3 regions of the Streptococcus sp. k-628 genome follow, and region 2 is predicted to be linked to each of the others. Evidence: predicted binding sites of a transcription regulator. Region 2 holds the regulator's gene; each other region holds the start of a gene.
What was found. Region 2 encodes Rex, which represses fermentation and respiration genes when NADH is low (regulators of the CRP and FNR family bind a similar motif). Its sites were predicted from a motif close to TTGTGAANTANTTCACAA; they were not measured.

Region 1 (4,296 bases), on a different contig from region 2:
AGATTTGTGATGTTTGTCATAAGATGTGGCAACTTGGTTGGGTTGCTGCAAACGATGGGAATGTATCTGTTCGATTAGATGAGGATACCATTATTGCAACTCCTACTGGCATCAGCAAAAGTTTTATTACTCCAGAAAAGCTGGTGAAGTTAAATCTCAAAGGAGAGATTTTAGAAGCAGAAGGTGATTACCGGCCTTCTAGTGAAATTAAAATGCACATTCGTTGTTACGAAGAACGTGAGGATGTCCGTGCGGTTGTTCACGCGCATCCACCGATTGCAACAGGATTTGCTCTTGCACATATTCCTTTAGATACTTATTCACTAATTGAGAGCGCGATTGTGGTTGGGGCAATTCCTATAACTCCATTTGGAGTTCCGTCTACAATGGAAGTGCCAGAAGCAATTACACCTTATTTACCAGATCATGATGTCATGCTATTAGAAAATCATGGAGCTCTGACTGTCGGAAGCGATGTCATTACAGCATACTACCGTATGGAAACTTTAGAATTAGTAGCAAAGACAACCTTCCATGGAAGAATGTTACTGTCTACAAAAGGTATTGAAGAACAAGAAATTGCTCGTCCTACTTTAGAACGTCTATTCTCAATGCGAGAAAATTATAAGGTTACAGGTCGTCACCCAGGCTACCGTAAATATAATGGCGATGGTAGTATGAAAGAAACAGAAAAATAAGAGGAAAGTATTATGATCCAACATCCACGTATTGGTATTCGTCCGACTATTGATGGTCGTCGTCAAGGTGTACGCGAATCACTTGAAGTGCAAACAATGAACATGGCTAAAAGTGTGGCAGATCTTATTTCAAGCACATTGAAATATCCAGATGGGGAACCTGTGGAATGCGTGATTTCTCCATCTACCATTGGTCGTGTTCCAGAGGCAGCAGCTTCACATGAGTTGTTTAAAAAATCAAATGTTTGCGCAACAATTACAGTTACACCATGCTGGTGTTATGGTAGTGAAACTATGGATATGTCTCCAGACATTCCTCATGCTATTTGGGGATTTAATGGGACAGAACGTCCAGGAGCTGTCTATCTTGCAGCTGTACTAGCTTCACATGCTCAAAAAGGGATTCCAGCCTTTGGGATTTATGGTAGAGATGTTCAAGAAGCTAGTGATACAGATATTCCAGAAGATGTCAAAGAAAAACTTTTACGTTATGCGCGTGCAGCTCTTGCAACTGGCTTGATGCGAGACACTGCTTACCTATCAATGGGTAGTGTATCAATGGGTATTGGTGGTTCTATTGTGAATCCAGATTTCTTCCAAGAATACCTAGGAATGAGAAATGAATCTGTAGATATGACGGAATTTACACGCCGTATTGACCGTGGTATTTATGACCCAGAAGAGTTCGAACGTGCTATGGTTTGGGTAAAAGAACATATTAAAGAAGGTGTTGATCGCAATCGTGAAGATTTGATTCTTTCTAAAGAAGAAAAAGAAAAACAATGGGAATTTGTTGTAAAAATGTTCATGATTGGTCGAGATCTTATGCAGGGGAATCCTCGTTTAGCAGAGCTTGGTTTTGAGGAAGAAGCAGTTGGTCACCATGCTTTAGTAGCTGGTTTTCAAGGTCAACGTCAGTGGACAGACCATTTTCCAAATGGAGATTTTATGGAAACTTTTCTCAATACTCAGTTTGACTGGAATGGTATTCGAAAACCATTTGTATTTGCGACAGAGAATGATTCACTAAATGGTGTGTCTATGCTCTTTAATTACTTATTGACGAATACCCCACAAATCTTTGCTGACGTGCGTACTTATTGGAGTCCAGAGGCTGTTAAACGTGTAACGGGACATGCTTTAGAGGGGCGTGCTGCAGCTGGATTCTTACATCTAATCAACTCAGGTTCTTGTACATTGGATGGTACAGGTCAAGCTACTCGAGATGGCAAACCTGTTATGAAACCATTCTGGGAGTTGGAAGAAAGTGAAGTGCAGGCTATGCTTGAAAACACAGACTTCCCACCAGCAAACCGCGAATACTTCCGTGGAGGAGGATTCTCAACTCGCTTCTTGACGAAGGGGGATATGCCAGTAACAATGGTACGTCTCAATCTTCTAAAAGGGGTTGGTCCAGTGCTACAAATTGCAGAAGGTTACACACTTGAACTTCCTGAAGATGTTCACCATACTTTAGATAATCGTACAGATCCAGGATGGCCAACTACTTGGTTTGCTCCACGTTTGACAGGAAAAGGTGCATTCAAGTCTGTCTATGACGTCATGAATAATTGGGGAGCTAATCACGGAGCGATAACATATGGACACATTGGTGCAGACTTGATTACCTTGGCTTCTATGTTGAGAATTCCTGTCAATATGCATAATGTACCTGAGGAAGATATCTTTAGACCTAAAAATTGGTCCTTATTTGGAACAGATGATCTAGAATCAGCAGACTATCGTGCATGTCAGTTGTTGGGGCCACTACATAAATAAAATTTGTTTATATAGGAGGTGAACTTACGTCCCTCCTATCCTTTTAAAAACATTTGTTAGATATTTCACAAATAATTGAAAACGAATACAAAAAGTAATATAATGATGTTAAATATATAGCGCGAAGGCGCAGGAGGAAAATTATATGGCTACATTTTATGTTCCGGCAGTCAACCTTATTGGTAAAGGTGTTGTAAATGAAGTGGGTCCTTATATCAAGGAACTTGGCTATAAAAAGGCACTTTTGGTGACAGATAAGTACATCGAAGGCAGTGACATTTTGCCTAAGGTTTTAAAACCGCTAGATACAGAAGGAATCGAATATGTCATCTTTAGCGATGTAGAGCCAAACCCTACTTGTAAGAATGTCACAGATGGGGTAGCTGCTTTGCAAGAACATGGCTGTGACTTTATCATCAGTCTTGGTGGGGGTTCTCCACAGGATGCAGCTAGTTGTATTTCTATCATAGCTACAAATGGTGGGAAACCACAGGATTATGAAGGGCTTCATAAGTCTGCTAAAAAAGGCTTGCCAGTTGTGGCTATCAATACAACGGCAGGAACTTCTGCAGAAATTACTATTAATTATGTGATTACTGATGAAGAACGCAAGGTTAAGATGGTAATGGTTGATAAGAATAGCCTTGCTCTTATCTCTGTTAATGACCCTGAACTCATGCTTTCCAAACCTCAAGCTTTGACTGCAGCGACAGGTATGGATGCTCTGACTCACGCTGTTGAAGCTTTGGTAACACCTGGTGCTTATGATGTAACCAAGAAACTGTCTATTGGTGCTATTGAGCTTATCAAGGAATATCTTCCTCGTGCCGTAGCAAACGGACACGATATTGAAGCGCGTGAAGGTATGGTCAATGCTATTTTCCTTGGTGGTATGAGCTTTAATAATGCTGGTCTTGGTTATGTTCACTCAATGGCTCACCAACTCGGTGCAGTATATAATTTGCCACACGGTGTTTGCTGTGCTATGTTGCTACCAGTTATAGAACGTGAAAATGCTAAACGTGTACCAGAAGCTTTTCGCAATGTTGCTAAAGCCTTGGGACTTCATGTAGAAGGTAAATCAGATCAAGAATGTGCCGATTATGCAATTGCTGAGATTGAGAAGCTTTCTGAGACAGTAGGTATTCCTAAGAAATTGACTGAACTTGGTATTGAAGAAAAAGATTTCGACTTTGAATACCTTTCTAAGAATGCCTTGATTGATGCCTGCGCACCAGGAAATCCATTTATGCCAACCTTAGAAGAAACGATTGCCTTTTATAAAGAGTTGTTTTAGCAAGAGATTGGACGACAATAGGACAATTCACCTCTAATTATTGACATTTCAGGAAAAATCGCAGTAAAAACGGTACAGCCTTCTTTAAATGTGCTATAATACTAGAAAAATACTTGTGGAGGTTCCATTATGGCAATATTTTTCATGATTTTTCTGATTGTTTGTGTGCTCCTATTGCTGATAGTCACATTGAGTACGGTTTATGTGGTTCGTCAGCAGTCGGTGGCGATTATTGAACGCTTTGGGAAATACCAAAAGGTTTCCAATAGCGGTATTCATATTCGCTTGCCTTTTGGGATTGACTCGATTGCGGCGCGGATTCAGTTGCGATTGTTGCAAAGCGATATTGTGGTTGAGACCAAGACCAAGGACAATGTGTTCGTTATGATGAATGTAGCGACTCAGTACCGTGTCAATGAGCAGAGCGTGACAGATGCCTACTATAAACTCATGCGTCCAGAATCTCAGATTAAATCTTATATTGAAGACGCCCTTCGCTCTTCTGTTCCAAAATTAACCTTG
Region 2 (4,296 bases):
AATATGTCTATGTTAGATGCTTCAGCAAACATCATGTTGTCTGGCATCAAAGGAAAAGCAGCCCAGTCTATCTGGGATTTTGCCAATATGATTCTGGATTTGCGGGAGCAACTGGACCAGTTAAGCATTACTGAGTTGGTTGAGGCTGTTCTAGAAAAAACAGGTTACGTTGATATTCTTAATGCCCAAGCGACTCTAGAAAGCAAAGCTCGGGTTGAAAATATCGAAGAGTTCCTCTCTGTAACGAAAAACTTTGACGACACTTCTGATATGCCAGAAGAAGAAACTGGTTTGGACAAACTAAGTCGTTTCTTAAATGACCTGGCCTTGATTGCCGACACAGATTCAGGCAGTCAGGAGACATCAGAAGTGACCCTGATGACTCTGCATGCTGCCAAAGGTCTAGAGTTTCCAGTTGTCTTCTTGATTGGGATGGAAGAAAATGTCTTTCCGCTTAGTCGTGCGGCTGAAGATCAAGATGAATTAGAAGAAGAACGCCGTCTGGCCTATGTGGGAATTACGCGTGCAGAGAAAATTCTCTATCTGACCAATGCCAACTCGCGCCTGCTTTTCGGTCGTACCAACTACAACCGTCCGACTCGTTTTATTAACGAAATCAGTTCAGACTTACTTGAGTATCAAGGTTTGGCTCGTCCAGCAAATACAAGCTTTAAGGCATCATATAGCAGTGGTGGTCTTGCCTTCGGTCAAGGTATGAGTCTTGCGCAAGCACTTCAAGACCGTAAACGTAGTGCTGCCCCAAGAACTATCCAATCAGGCGGTCTCCCATTTGGTCAATTTGCAGCTGGCGCAAAATCAGCGTCTAGTGAGACAAATTGGTCCATTGGTGATATTGCCCTCCACAAGAAATGGGGAGAGGGAACTGTTCTGGAAGTTTCAGGTAGCGGTGCTACGCAGGAATTAAAGATTAATTTCCCAGAAGTTGGCCTGAAAAAACTTTTAGCTAGTGTAGCTCCAATTGAGAAAAAAATCTAATTTTTTATCCTTCTCACGAATAATAAAGTGAGGAGGATTTTTATGTACAGTATTTCATTCCAAGAAGATTCACTATTACCAAGAGAAAGACTGGCCAAGGAAGGAGTAGAAGCGCTCAGTAATCAAGAGTTGCTAGCTATTTTACTCAGGACAGGAACACGTCAAGCTAGCGTTTTTGAAATTGCCCAGAAAGTCTTGAGCAATCTTTCAAGCCTAACTGATTTGAAAAAAATGACCCTGCAGGAGTTGCAGAGTCTGTCTGGTATTGGTCGTGTTAAAGCCATAGAATTACAAGCTATGATTGAGCTGGGTCATCGTATTCACAAACATGAGACCCTTGAAATGGAAAGTATTCTTAGCAGTCAAAAGCTGGCCAAGAAGATGCAGCAGGAGTTGGGACATAAAAAACAAGAGCACTTGGTGGCGCTCTATCTCAATACTCAAAATCAAATCATCCATCAACAGACCATTTTTATCGGTTCTGCAACTCGTAGTATTGCTGAACCACGAGAGATTCTTCACTATGCTATCAAGCATATGGCGACTTCACTCATCTTGGTTCACAATCATCCTTCAGGAGCGGTAGCGCCTAGCCGAAATGATGATCATGTTACTAAACTTGTCAAAGAAGCCTGCGACCTGATGGGAATTGTCCTCTTGGACCATTTGATTGTCTCATATTCTAGTTACTTTAGTTACCGTGAAAAAACAGATTTAATCTAAAGTTCATTAACGACATAGTCAAAGAGGTTTTTATCTTTGGGACGATTTTCAAAAAGAAACTCTGGATGCCATTGGACACCGAGAAAGGCGACATCATCCGTACTCATAACAGCTTCTATAATACCATCTTTAGGATCATGAGCCGCAATCTTTAAATTTGGTGCTAAATCCTTGATGCTCTGGTGGTGGAAGGAGTTGATATGGGAGATTTCTCCATAGATTTCTCGAAGAACAGTATTTGGTTCTGTCACCAAGCGTTGAGTTGTGTATTCGGCAGAACAATCCTGCCAGTGGTCTTCTATATCTTGGTACAAAGTTCCACCCATGGCAACGTTAAAAAGCTGAGTCCCACGACAGACAGAGAAAATCGGCTTTTGCTGTTTGATAGCTTCCTTGATGAGGGCTAGTTCGAATATATCTCTTTGAAGGTGGTAGTCATCGCTATCAATAGTTTTTGGTTCACCATAGAATTTTGGATCAACATTTTGCCCACCTGTCAAGATGAGCTTGTCAATCATACTGATATAGTGGCAGGCCATTTCTTGATCACCAATCGGTAGGATGATGGGAATCCCTCCAGCGTCTTTAACGCCTTCAACAAAGCCTTTTGCTGCGTAGCTCATCATGATGTCATCATCTGGATGAGTTTTTTCGTTTCCTGTAATCCCTATAACTGGTTTTTTCATAAAATGATTTTCGCTTTCTAATCCTCTTTTCTCATGAAATAGAGGAGGGTTTGGAGTTCACTTGTCAAATCGACATACTGAACGACCACGTCCTTTGGTAAATGCAGATGGACTGGTGAAAAACTGAGAATTCCTTTCACGCCAGCATCCACCAAGAGATTGGCAACCTCTTGTGACTTGACGCTGGGAACGGTCAGGATAGCAGTTTTGACATCAGCATCCTTGATTTTATCCTTGATTTGAGAAATTCCGTAAATGGGAATCCCATCAGGAGTTTGGCTACCGACTTCAGGATGGTCATCCAGGTCAAAGGCCATGATAATCTTCATCTTGTTACGCTCATGAAAGCGGTAGTGGAGAAGGGCATGGCCCATATTTCCAATACCAACCAGCATGACATTGGTGATGGAGTTATCATTAAGCAAATCGGCAAAAAATGTCATTAGTTTTTTGACATCATAGCCAAAACCACGACGACCTAGTTCACCAAAATAGGAAAAATCACGACGTACGGTCGCTGAATCAATACCGATAGCCTCTGCAATTTGTTTAGAGTTGGCACGTTCAATCTTTTCTGCATGAAATCTCTTAAAAATTCGATAGTAGAGAGAGAGTCTTTTCGCTGTAGCCTTTGGAATAGCAGACTGTTTATCTTTCACAAAATCACAACCTTTCTATTCTTCTATTTTATAGAAACATTGTGAAAAAATCAACAAAAACAAGAAAAAACTAAGAAAAATCTTAGTTTTGATGTAAAAAATCTGCATGTGATAGAAAACGGTAGAGGTCTCCGACCAGACCCTGATAAACTTTCTGGCCATTAAAAGTCAGAGAAGTTACATAAAGTGTATCTGGCAGGGTCACACATCCTGACAAAGCCAGCATGAGTGCCTCATAATCTTCATACTTGAGAGTCCGCTCTACATGATAGCTGTCTTTATAGGTCAGTTCAAACATATGGGACCTATCTTTCAGATTTTGTAAAGACACCACGTTCTACTAAGCTATCCATGAGGAAGTAGAATTTTTCCTGATGAATGTGGTGGTCTTCTGATTTGAAAATATCAACCAGACGAAGACCAAACTTGTCAGTGATATTGATTTTAGCTCCTGTTAGTTCTTTATTGATAATGATTTTGAGTTGGAAGCCCTCACCGCTGTTTGGTACCTTTTCAAGTAGGTGAGTCAGTTCATAGTTACCAACTTTTGTCTCAAAAAATGTGTTGTCTTTGAGGGTGAATTTTTTTACAGAAGGGCTAAGAGTATAGTCGTAACGACAATTTTTTAATTGAATGGTTTTTTCAAATGCCATATGGCTAACCTCCGATAATTTCTTTTAAGGTTTTTGCGAGGGTTTGTAGATCTTCAACAGTATTTTGTGGCGACAAACTGATACGAACGGATTCCTTCAGACGTTCTGAATTTGCCCCGTACATGGCTTCAAGAACATGGCTGGATTGGACAATGCCTGCCGTACAGGCTGAGCCAGTAGAGATTGAAATTCCAGCTAAATCTAGCCGAAGGAGTAAGAGGTCATTTTTCTGACCAGGAAATCCAATATTGAGAACATAAGGGAGATGATGTTCTCCTCTATTCACGTAATACTGAATTCCTTCTAGCTCTGCCAGAAAGGCAGTTTCTAGATTTTGTACATGTTGAAAATGTTCTTCTTGTTTTTCTAGGTCTTCTTTTAGGGCTGCAACCATGCCTATGATGGCAGCTAAATTTTCAGTTCCTGCACGTTTTTTCTGTTCTTGGTCTCCGCCATGTAGATAGGAATCAAAATCCATGCTAGACGCGTAGAGAAAGCCGATTCCCTTAGGACCATGGAACTTGTGGGCAGAAGCAGTGAGAAAATCAATGCCCAATTCTTCTGGGTGTATAGGGATTT
Region 3 (4,296 bases), on a different contig from region 2:
AGAAATTCTTCCAGATGCAGTTCGCCGTCGTGTTGCAGTCGAAATGGGTGCGACTCAAAACTGGTACAAATATGTTGGTCTCGATGGTGCTGTTCTCGGTATTGATACCTTTGGAGCCTCTGCCCCAGCACCAAAAGTATTGGCAGAATATGGCTTTACTGTAGAAAATCTTGTAAAAGTCGTTCAAAACTTGAAATAATTCTAAAAATCAGGGCGCAAGCTCTGGTTTTTTCTTACTAGAAAAGTAAGGTACAATCTTGTAAAAGTAACTGAAATTTGATATAGTAGTCCTATGTAAAAGACAAAGGAGAATATAATGGAATCACAATATACATTTTTAATCATTCTTGTGGCTATGGTGGGCTTGATGTTCTTTACGCAACGCTCTCAAAAGAAACAAGCACAAAAGCGTATGGAAAGCTTGAATAAATTACAAAAAGGCTATGAAGTTATTACAATCGGGGGCCTTTATGGAACAGTCGATGAAGTAGATACAGAAAAGAAAACAATTGTTCTTGATGTAGATGGGGTTTACTTGACTTTTGAACTAGCTGCTATCAAGACAGTATTACCACTTAAAGAAACAGCTTCACTCGAAGGTGCAATTGAAAAATAAGACGGGATCACTAACTCCCGTTTTTCTATAAAAGAAAGGAAATGGGATGAAAAAATTAGTCTTTGTCTGTCTGGGAAATATTTGCCGCAGCCCTATGGCCGAGTTTGTGATGAAATCAATGACAGATAATTATGAAATCCAAAGTCGAGCGACTTCCTCTTGGGAACATGGCAATCCGATTCATAAGGGGACGCAAGGGATTTTTCAAGAGTATGAGATTCCTTATGACAAGAACAAGACGTCGCTTCAGATTAACAAGGAAGATTTTGAAGCCTTTGATTATATTATCGGCATGGATGCTTCGAATGTTTCTGACTTACGTCAGATGTGTCCAGTAGACTATCAAGATAAGATTTACTCATTTGCATCTGAAAGTGTACCAGATCCTTGGTATACAGGAGATTTTGAGGAAACCTATCGACGTGTTCAAGAGGGCTGTCAAGTTTGGCTAGAACGTTTAGAAAAGGAGAGTGAAGGTGGAAAATCTTAAGAATTTTTACGAAAAGTATCGAGTGTATCTGACTCGTCCACGTTTAGAGCTTTTAGCAGTAGTTACCATTGTTTTTTGTGCTGTACTCGTCTTTTTTCTAAATATTCCCAGAAAAGGTGTTCTAAAGCTTGATAATGGAACGATTGTTTACGACGGCAGTCTTGTACGTGGTAAAATGAATGGCCAAGGAACCATTACCTTCCAAAATGGAGACCAATATACAGGTGGTTTCAACAATGGAGCCTTCAACGGAAAAGGTACCTTTCAATCTAAAGAAGGCTGGACCTACGAAGGTGATTTTGTAAATGGTCAGGCTGAAGGGAAAGGGAAGCTAACAACAGAACAAGAAGTCGTTTATGAAGGGACTTTTAAACAAGGCGTTTTTCAACAAAAATAAAGCCTCCTTATCAAAGGAGGTATTGTTAGAATGTTTAAGTAAGCGCTTACCTGCAAATCCCTATCTTTCCAAGTCCCTCTTCCAAGCAAGTTTGTGAAATAAAAAAACATTTGAAATAAATTTCACAAACTTTAAAGAAAAAGCTTGCTAAGAAAAGAAAATAACAAACATTTCACAAGGTGCTAAAAATTCTTTGTGAAATGTTTATGAAACTGTTTACAAAGTTGAAATAATGCGTTATAATAAACTTGTGAAAAAATTAACAAAGGATTGAATCCTTGAAAGCTATGGAGGAAAATATGGCTGATAAAAAAACTGTGACACCAGAGGAAAAGAAACTCGCTGCTGAAAAGCATGTCGATGGATTGGTGCAAAAAGCTCTAGTTGCTCTTGAAGAAATGCGTAAGTTGGATCAAGAGCAGGTTGACTACATCGTTGCCAAAGCATCAGTAGCAGCTTTGGATGCCCACGGAGAATTGGCTTTACATGCCTTTGAAGAAACAGGACGTGGTGTATTTGAAGATAAAGCAACTAAGAACTTGTTTGCTTGTGAACACGTAGTAAACAACATGCGCCACACTAAGACAGTTGGCGTTATCGAAGAAGACGATGTAACAGGATTGACCCTGATTGCTGAACCAGTTGGTGTTGTTTGTGGTATTACCCCTACAACAAACCCAACATCAACAGCAATCTTCAAATCATTGATTTCATTGAAGACACGTAATCCAATCGTTTTTGCCTTCCACCCATCAGCTCAAGAATCATCAGCTCACGCAGCTCGTATCGTCCGCGATGCAGCTATCGCAGCTGGTGCTCCTGAAAACTGTGTACAGTGGATTACTCAACCATCTATGGAAGCAACTAGTGCGCTTATGAACCACGAAGGTATTGCGACAATTCTTGCAACAGGTGGTAACGCCATGGTGAAGGCTGCGTACTCATGTGGTAAACCAGCTCTTGGAGTAGGTGCTGGAAACGTTCCAGCTTATGTTGAAAAATCAGCTAACATTCGCCAAGCTGCACACGATATCGTCATGTCTAAATCATTTGATAACGGTATGGTCTGTGCATCTGAACAAGCGGTTATCATTGATAAAGAAATTTACGATGAATTTGTAGCAGAGTTCAAATCTTACCATACTTACTTTGTAAACAAGAAAGAAAAAGCTCTTCTTGAAGAATTCTGCTTTGGCGTGAAAGCAAACAGCAAAAACTGTGCTGGTGCAAAATTGAACGCTGACATCGTTGGTAAACCAGCAACTTGGATTGCAGAACAAGCAGGATTTACAGTTCCAGAAGGAACAAACATTCTTGCTGCTGAATGTAAAGAAGTTGGTGAAAATGAGCCATTGACTCGTGAAAAATTATCACCAGTTATCGCAGTTTTGAAATCTGAAAGCCGTGAAGATGGTATTATTAAGGCTCGTCAAATGGTTGAATTTAACGGTCTTGGTCACTCAGCAGCCATCCATACAGCTGACGAAGAATTGACTAAAGAATTTGGTAAAGCTGTTAAAGCTATTCGTGTTATCTGTAACTCACCTTCTACTTTCGGTGGTATCGGGGACGTTTACAATGCCTTCTTACCATCATTGACACTTGGATGTGGTTCTTACGGACGCAACTCAGTTGGGGATAACGTTAGTGCCATTAACCTCTTGAATATCAAAAAAGTCGGAAGACGGAGAAATAACATGCAATGGATGAAACTTCCTTCAAAAACATACTTTGAACGTGATTCAATTCAATACCTTCAAAAATGTCGTGACGTTGAACGTGTCATGATCGTTACTGACCATGCCATGGTAGAGCTTGGTTTCCTTGATCGTATCATCGAACAACTTGATCTTCGTCGTAATAAGGTTGTTTACCAAATCTTTGCTGATGTAGAACCAGATCCAGATATCACAACTGTAAACCGTGGTACTGAGATTATGCGTGCCTTTAAACCAGATACAATCATCGCTCTTGGTGGTGGTTCTCCGATGGATGCCGCTAAAGTAATGTGGCTCTTCTACGAACAACCAGAAGTGGACTTCCGTGACCTTGTTCAAAAATTCATGGATATCCGTAAACGTGCCTTCAAATTCCCATTGCTTGGTAAGAAGACTAAATTCATCGCTATCCCAACTACATCTGGTACAGGATCTGAAGTAACACCATTTGCCGTTATCTCTGATAAAGCAAACAACCGTAAATACCCAATCGCTGACTACTCATTGACACCAACTGTGGCAATCGTAGACCCTGCCTTGGTATTGACAGTTCCTGGATTTGTTGCTGCGGATACTGGTATGGACGTATTGACTCACGCGACTGAAGCTTACGTATCACAAATGGCTAGCGACTACACTGACGGTCTTGCACTTCAAGCCATCAAACTTGTATTCGAAAACCTTGAAAGCTCAGTTAAGAATGCAGACTTCCACTCACGTGAGAAAATGCATAACGCTTCAACAATCGCTGGTATGGCCTTTGCCAATGCCTTCCTAGGTATTTCTCACTCAATGGCTCATAAGATTGGTGCGCAATTCCACACAATCCACGGTCGTACAAATGCAATCTTGCTTCCATACGTCATCCGCTACAACGGTACACGTCCAGCTAAGACAGCAACATGGCCTAAGTACAACTACTACCGTGCAGATGAAAAATACCAAGATATCGCACGCATGCTTGGACTTCCAGCTTCTACTCCAGAAGAAGGTGTGGAATCTTACGCAAAAGCTGTCTACGAACTTGGTGAGCGCGTAGGTATCCAAATGAACTTCAAAGCACAAGGAATCGATG

Region 1: a site for Rex is predicted at 2,531-2,548, ahead of HT730_RS00960 (iron-containing alcohol dehydrogenase). Genes of this name have one in related genera too.
Region 3: a site for Rex is predicted at 1,752-1,769, ahead of adhE (bifunctional acetaldehyde-CoA/alcohol dehydrogenase). Genes of this name have one in related genera too.

Annotation. Positions count from the first base shown of each region.
Region 1 covers NZ_VMMZ01000008.1:24,718-29,013, reverse strand. Annotated here, with positions in the region: gene HT730_RS00970 (class II aldolase/adducin family protein) at 1-698, shown strand, start outside; gene HT730_RS00965 (L-fucose isomerase) at 711-2,477, shown strand; gene HT730_RS00960 (iron-containing alcohol dehydrogenase) at 2,623-3,774, shown strand; gene HT730_RS00955 (SPFH domain-containing protein) at 3,904-4,296, shown strand, end outside.
Region 2 covers NZ_VMMZ01000038.1:17,393-21,688, forward strand. Annotated here, with positions in the region: gene pcrA (DNA helicase PcrA) at 1-996, shown strand, start outside; gene radC (DNA repair protein RadC) at 1,039-1,719, shown strand; gene HT730_RS05180 (gamma-glutamyl-gamma-aminobutyrate hydrolase family protein) at 1,716-2,405, opposite strand; gene HT730_RS05185 (redox-sensing transcriptional repressor Rex) at 2,423-3,064, opposite strand; gene HT730_RS05190 (DUF4649 family protein) at 3,147-3,362, opposite strand; gene HT730_RS05195 (DUF1831 domain-containing protein) at 3,370-3,717, opposite strand; gene HT730_RS05200 (cysteine desulfurase family protein) at 3,722-4,296, opposite strand, start outside.
Region 3 covers NZ_VMMZ01000028.1:27,284-31,579, forward strand. Annotated here, with positions in the region: gene tkt (transketolase) at 1-199, shown strand, start outside; gene yajC (preprotein translocase subunit YajC) at 317-616, shown strand; gene HT730_RS04115 (low molecular weight protein-tyrosine-phosphatase) at 663-1,106, shown strand; gene HT730_RS04120 (hypothetical protein) at 1,093-1,503, shown strand; gene adhE (bifunctional acetaldehyde-CoA/alcohol dehydrogenase) at 1,803-4,296, shown strand, end outside.